2 regions of the Streptomyces sp. NPDC031479 genome follow, and region 2 is predicted to be linked to the other one. Evidence: riboswitches for the same ligand, from Rfam matches in the RefSeq annotation. Region 2 holds a riboswitch; the other holds the start of a gene.
What was found. A riboswitch is a leader RNA that binds a small molecule or an ion and turns the genes downstream of it on or off. The one in region 2 is predicted to bind glycine.
Positions count from the first base shown of each region.

Region 1: linked by a shared signal. The riboswitch ahead of gcvT (glycine cleavage system aminomethyltransferase GcvT) and the one ahead of gcvP (aminomethyl-transferring glycine dehydrogenase) in region 2 are both predicted to bind glycine.

Region 1 covers NZ_JBVIKC010000003.1:9,907-13,306, forward strand. The annotation lists gene ACZ5D2_RS05010 (enhanced serine sensitivity protein SseB) at 1-554, opposite strand, end outside; gene ACZ5D2_RS05015 (AAA family ATPase) at 653-1,309, opposite strand; glycine riboswitch at 1,481-1,584, shown strand; gene gcvT (glycine cleavage system aminomethyltransferase GcvT) at 1,768-2,883, shown strand; gene gcvH (glycine cleavage system protein GcvH) at 2,996-3,379, shown strand; gene glyA (serine hydroxymethyltransferase) at 3,397-3,400, shown strand, end outside.
Region 2 covers NZ_JBVIKC010000027.1:90,982-94,381, forward strand. The annotation lists gene gcvP (aminomethyl-transferring glycine dehydrogenase) at 1-2,023, opposite strand, end outside; glycine riboswitch at 2,221-2,319, opposite strand; gene ACZ5D2_RS26515 (PRC-barrel domain-containing protein) at 2,440-2,796, shown strand; gene ACZ5D2_RS26520 (DNA polymerase IV) at 2,793-3,400, opposite strand, start outside.

The sequences.
Region 1 (3,400 bases), on a different contig from region 2:
TAGAGCTGCGGGGGGCCGGCCTCGACGCTGGCGAGGCAGCGGTGCGCGGCGGTGACCACGCCCGTGGCGCGGAACTCCTCGGCCGCGGCGGCCAGGAAGTCGACGGGGTCCTCCTGCCAGTCGGGCTCGAAGAGCCGGACGCGGCCGCCGGTGGCGGGTCCGTCGAGCGGGGTCCGGCCGGCGCGGCACAGCTGGGCGACGGCGGCGGGGGGCAGCGGCACCCCGACGGCGCCCTCGGGGTTCACGGCGATGCCGAGCTGCGGGGGCAGGCCGCGGGCGAACTCGACGGCGGGGGCGATCGCGAAGTCCATGGCGGGGCCGGCGCCGTGACGGAACTGGGCCTCCGAGCTGTAGACGGGGACGTACGCCTCCCCGCCGATCAGCATCGTCGGGAGGTCGAGGGCTGCGTGGTCGGGACTGCCGCCGTGGGGCAGGGGCACCCAGAGCCGGCTGCGGCCGAGGGCATCCAGGATCTGCGGTCCGGCGTCCGGCCGGCCGAGCGCCGCCCCGAGGACCTGTTCCAACTCGTTCGCCGGCCAGCCGCTGCCCTGCATGTACCCCTGCCTCCGTACGGTTCCGCCCCGATGTCGCCCCGAGGCTACCGCCCCACCCCGACCGCCCTTCGCGCGTCCCCACCCCCCGCTCACCGCCCTCAGAAGAACGAGATCCGCGTCACCGCCGCCGCCGCGCGGCGGTCCAGGATGACCGCGGAGTCGCATCCCGCCGGCAGGCGCCCGGCCTCGGCGTCCCGCAGCAGCCGCCCCACCGCACCCCGGTGCCGCGCGAAGGCGTACGCCGAGACCCGGCGCCCCCGCGCCGCCTGCCCGGAGCGGGCCTCCTCGGCCGTGGTGTCCAGCAGGAGCAGGTGCAGCGCCCGGCCCCGCCGCCGGGCGGCGGCGGCGAGCATCCCCCGTACCCACATCTGGGTGCCGCAGTCGTGGACCACGACGGAGTCCCCAGTGCGCAGCCGCCGCCACAGCCCCCAGTAGTGCGCGGCCCGTACCAGCGGCCGGTACGCGGCGTACGGCAGCGCCCCCGGCATCCGGCGCTCCCAGCGTTCGCGGACGTCCTGGGAGTCGATGCCGCCGTCCTCGGCGGCCCGCTTGATCAGGGTGCTCTTGCCGCCGCCGGGCAGGCCGGACACCACCACGATGTCCCCGGCGGGGAATCCGAGCCGCCGCGGCCCGGCCACCACCGCGCCGCGCAGGTCGCGGACCCGGCCGGCCGGCCGCGGCCGGGTACTGCGCCGGGCCGGGACCCCGTCCACCGCTCCCGTCGCCGCCAGCACTCCGAATCTCCGCACAGTGATCGTCTCCCCCCGAATCGGGTCGCCTGGACCCCGTGCCCACTGAGTGTAAAGAGACGGTAATCCGGTGGCCTCGGTTCCGGTCCGTCCCTTCTTCCAGGGCCCCACTGCCCGCTCCCGAGCGTCCCGTGCAATGATGTGCGCCATCTGGACACCAACTGCATACCGGCCGCTTGAATCCGCGCGGGAGAGTCCCGGCACGCCGTGAGGCCGTGCCCGGGCGCCGAAGGAGCAAGTACCTCCCTTGAATCTCTCAGGCCCCGTACCGCGTGGATGAGGCAGATCTGAAAAGCGAGCGACGACGTGTCCGTCCCCCGACGGCCGCCGCGCGCTCCACCCAAGGTGCAAGCCAGGGCGTCCCGCCGTGTCGCGGGAACTCTCGGCGAACCTCTCAGGTTCCGATGACAGATGGGGAGGATCGTCCTCGTCATGTCATGCCCTGGGACCCGGGAGCCACACCCATGAGCACTGCCCCCCGCCTGACCGCGCTCGACGCGCTGCACCGCTCGCTCGGTGCGACCATGACCGACTTCGCGGGCTGGGACATGCCGCTGCGCTACGCGAGTGAGCGCGACGAGCACAACGCCGTGCGCACCAAGGCCGGCCTGTTCGACCTGTCCCACATGGGCGAGATCACGCTGACCGGCCCCGAGGCCGTCAAGGTCCTGGACTACGCGCTGGTGGGCAACATCTCCACCGTCGGCGTCGGCCGCGCCCGCTACACGCACATCTGCCAGGAGGACGGCGGCATCCTGGACGACCTGATCGTCTACCGCCTGGGCGAGACCGAGTTCATGGTCGTCGCCAACGCCTCCAACGCCCAGGTCGTCCTGGACGCCCTCACCGAGCGCGCCGCCGGCTTCGACGCCGAGGTCCGCGACGACCGCGACGCCTACGCGCTGATCGCCGTCCAGGGTCCGGAGTCCCCCGGCATCCTCAAGTCGCTGACCGACGCCGACCTGGACGGCCTGAAGTACTACGCGGGCCTGCCGGGCACCGTCGCGGGCGTGCCCGCGCTGATCGCGCGTACGGGCTACACGGGCGAGGACGGCTTCGAGCTGTTCGTCTCCCCGGAGCACGCCGTGGAGCTGTGGCAGGCGCTGACCGAGGCGGGCGAGGGCGTCGGCCTGGTGCCGGCCGGGCTGTCCTGCCGCGACACGCTGCGCCTGGAGGCGGGCATGCCGCTGTACGGGCACGAGCTGACCACCTCCCTCACCCCCTTCGACGCGGGGCTGGGCCGGGTCGTGAAGTTCGAGAAGGAGGGTGACTTCGTCGGCCGCGCCGCGCTGGAGGCCGCCGCCGAGCGCGCCGCCACCAACCCGCCGCGCAAGCTGGTCGGCCTGATCGCCGAGGGCCGCCGCGTCCCGCGCGCCGGATTCCCGGTCGTCGCCGACGGACAGGTCGTCGGCGAGGTCACCTCCGGCGCCCCGTCCCCGACGCTGGGCAAGCCGATCGCGATGGCCTACGTCGACGCGGCGCACGCCGCGCCCGGCACCTCCGGCGTAGGCGTGGACATTCGCGGTACGCATGAGGCGTACGAGGTCGTGGCTCTGCCGTTCTACAAGCGGCAGAAGTAGTCAGCACCGCCGTACGGCCGGCCGTACGGCGGTGTTCCGGCGCCCCGGCGCCCGTCTCGGTCCGCGAGACCACTGTTCACATCCACTCCCCCGCATCCAGGAGAATCAGGTCATGAGCAACCCCCAGCAGCTGCGTTACACCAAGGAGCACGAGTGGCTGTCGGACGCCGTGGACGGCGTCGCGACGGTCGGCATCACGGAGTTCGCGGCCAACGCGCTCGGTGACGTCGTCTACGCCCAGCTCCCCGCGGTCGGCGACACCGTGACCGAGGGCGAGACCTGTGGCGAGCTGGAGTCGACCAAGTCGGTCAGCGACCTGTACTCCCCCGTCTCCGGTGAGATCGTCGAGTTCAACCAGGACGTCGTGGACGACCCGGCCCTGGTGAACACCGCTCCGTTCGAGGGTGGCTGGCTGTTCAAGGTGCGCCTCTCGGAGGAGCCGAAGGACGTGCTCTCCGCCGACGAGTACGCCGCGCTCACCCACTCCGACAACTGACACCCCAGGGGATCCTGATGT
Region 2 (3,400 bases):
CCTCGTGCACCTGGGCGCAGATGTCGGCGACGTGCTCCTCGAACACACCGTGCGTGGACGGGTAGGTGATCATCAGGACCGCGAGCTCGTCGCGGTACTGCTCGATCTTGGCGCGCAGGTCGGCCGCGTCCACCTCGCCGTCGTCGGCGGTCTTGACGACGACCACCTTCATTCCGGCCATCACGGCGCTGGCGGCGTTGGTGCCGTGCGCGGAGGACGGGATCAGGCAGATCGTGCGCTGCTCGTCGCCGTTGGACCGGTGGTAGGCGCGCACGGCCAGCAGGCCGGCGAGCTCGCCCTGGGAGCCCGCGTTCGGCTGGATCGAGACCTTGTCGTATCCGGTGACCTCACAGAGACGTTCCTCCAGCTCGGTGATGAGCGTGAGGTAGCCCTCCGCCTGCTCCGCCGGGGCGAACGGGTGCAGCTGACCGAATTCGGGCCAGGTCACCGGCTCCATCTCGGTGGTCGCGTTGAGCTTCATGGTGCAGGAGCCCAGCGGGATCATGCCGCGGTCCAGCGCGTAGTCCTTGTCCGAGAGCTTGCGCAGGTAGCGCAGCATCGCGGTCTCGGAGCGGTGCTGGTGGAAGACCGGGTGGCCGAGGTACGCGTCCGAGCGCAGCAGGCCCTCGGGCAGCGTGTCGGCGGTGGTGGCGTCCAGGGCCTCGATGTCCGCGCTGACGCCGAAGGCGGCCCAGACTGCGTCGAGGTCGGCGCGCAGGGTGGTCTCGTCGCACGAGACGGAGACGTGGTCGGCGTCGACCTGGAAGAGGTTGACCCCGCCCTGACGGGCGGCGGCGACGACCTCGGCCGCCTTGCCGGGCACCCGGGCGGTGACGGTGTCGAAGAAGGAGCCGTGCACCAGCTCGACCCCGCCGGCCGTCAGGCCCGCGGCGAGGAGCGCGGCGTAGCGGTGGGTCCGGCGCGCGATCGTGCGCAGGCCGTCCGGGCCGTGGTAGACGGCGTACATGCCGGCCATGACCGCGAGCAGCACCTGGGCGGTACAGATGTTGCTGGTGGCCTTCTCGCGGCGGATGTGCTGCTCGCGGGTCTGCAGGGCCAGGCGGTACGCCTTGTTGCCGTCCGCGTCCACGGAGACGCCGACGAGGCGGCCGGGCAGCGAGCGGGCGTGCTGCTGCTGGACGGCCATGTAACCGGCGTGCGGGCCGCCGAAGCCCATCGGGACGCCGAAGCGCTGGGTGGTGCCGACGGCGATGTCGGCGCCCAGCTCGCCCGGGGAGGTGAGCAGGGTCAGGGCGAGCAGGTCGGCGGAGACGGTGACGATGGCACCGAGCCCGTGCGCCTGGTCGATGACCGGCTTGATCGCGCGGACGGCGCCGGAGGCACCCGGGTACTGGAGCAGCACGCCGAAGACGCCGCGCTCGGCGATCTCGGCCGGGATGCCGTCGGACAGGTCTGCGACGACGACCTCGACCCCGATGGGCTCGGCGCGCGTCTCGATCACGGCGATGGTCTGCGGCAGCGCGTCGGCGTCGATCAGGAAGACGCCGCCCTTGACCTTGCCCACGCGGCGGGCCAGGGACATGGCCTCGGCGGCGGCGGTGCCCTCGTCGAGCAGGGAGGCACCGGAGGTCGGCAGGCCGGTCAGGTCGGCGACGACGGTCTGGAAGTTCAGCAGCGCTTCGAGGCGGCCCTGCGAGATCTCGGGCTGGTACGGGGTGTACGCCGTGTACCAGGCCGGGTTCTCCATGACGTTGCGCAGGATCACCGGGGGCGTGAAGGTGCCGTAGTAGCCGAGGCCGATCATCGACGACAGCACCTGGTTGCGGTCGGCCAGCGAGCGGAGCTCGGCCAGCACCTCGGCCTCGGTGCGCGCCTCGGGCAGGTTCAGCGCCTCGGCGGTCTTGATCACATCCGGTACCGCGGCGGCGGTGAGTTCGTCCAGGGAGCCGTAGCCCACCTGGGCGAGCATCTTCGCCTGCGCCTCGGCATCCGGGCCGATGTGACGCTGCTCGAAGGGGATGCCTCGCTCCAGCTGAGAGAGCGGAATGCGGTTGGCGGTCATGACGGAGGCCTCCTGGTCGTATGACCTGCGAGGGGCACCACGGCGCGGGCACCCGGACGGCCTCCCCCTCTGTCATCTCAACCTGAGAGCTTCACCGGGCCGCACGGGGATCGCCCCTGAGGTCCGGCTTTCACCGTCGGTGAGGAGGGGAACCGGTACTGCGTGCCCGGTACCCGCCCCTGCTTTCCAGAGTGGCCTCACCACGTGCGGTACGTATGCCTGAGAGATTCCGGGGAGGATTTGCTCCTTCGGCGCCTCCGTCGTACTCACTCGGAGGACTCTCCCGCACAGGGTCAACAGCCATCACCCAGCCTACCAGCGAGGATCTGGACCCTCCCCGAGTGGCCCCCTCTTCAAATATGCACTTTCGTAGTCATTACGAATGACTTGTACCACTGCGACCGTACGGAGGGACCGTGCAGACCGACATCGATCCGCGCAGCCTGATCGGCCGCAAGGCGTTCGACCGCAACGGCGCCAAGATCGGCACCGTGGACGAGGTCTACCTCGACGACGCCACTGGCGTGCCCGAATGGGCCGCCGTCCGGACCGGCCTCTTCGGGCGGGACGCCTTCGTCCCCCTGGAGCCCAGTGAAGTGGTGGACGACACCCTGCGCGTGCCCTTCGAGCGTTCCTTGATCAGAGATGCACCCGATTTCGGTGTCGGGCGCCACCTGTCCCCCGAGCAGGAGCTCCAGCTCTACCACCACTACGGCCTGGACGTCTCCCTGCCGACCGACTTCCACCACCCGCCGCCCGAGGAGCGGATCTAGGTCGTGGCCGTCCCTTCCGCCCGCCCCACGAGGGGCAGCGGATCGGAGGACGCCAGTTCGGGATCGTCCACCCGGAAGGTGCGCACCCGCCCGGGCGGCGATCCGGGCCGCTCGAACCGTACGGTCACCCGCCCCACCCCGCTGCCCTGGACCCATCCGGGCCCGTACAGGGCGTGCCGTACGTCGCTCCCCGCCGGCCAGTACCGCGCGGCCGCCGCGTCCGGCCCGCCCGCCTCCGCGACGGCCCCACCGGCCGCACCGGTCCCGCCGGCCGCACCGGTCCCGCCGGCCGCGTCCGGCTCGCCCGCCTCTTCCTCCTCCGGCGCGACGCCCTCCGAGGCGGCGCCCTCCGAGGCGGCACCGCCCTCCTCCGCCCCGGCGCCGAGCACCTGGGCGAAGAGGTCCTCCTGCGTGTAGTCCGCGAGCCCCGTCACCCCCACCCCCAGCAGCCGCACGCCTCCGGTGGTGTCCACGCCCTCCAGCAGCCGCGCCGCGGCCTCCCGGACCACCGAGGGGTCGTCGGTCGGCCCGCGCAGGGTCTCCGAACGGGTCAGCGTGGAGAAGTCGTAGCGGCGCACCTTCAGCACGATGGTCCGGCCCGAGT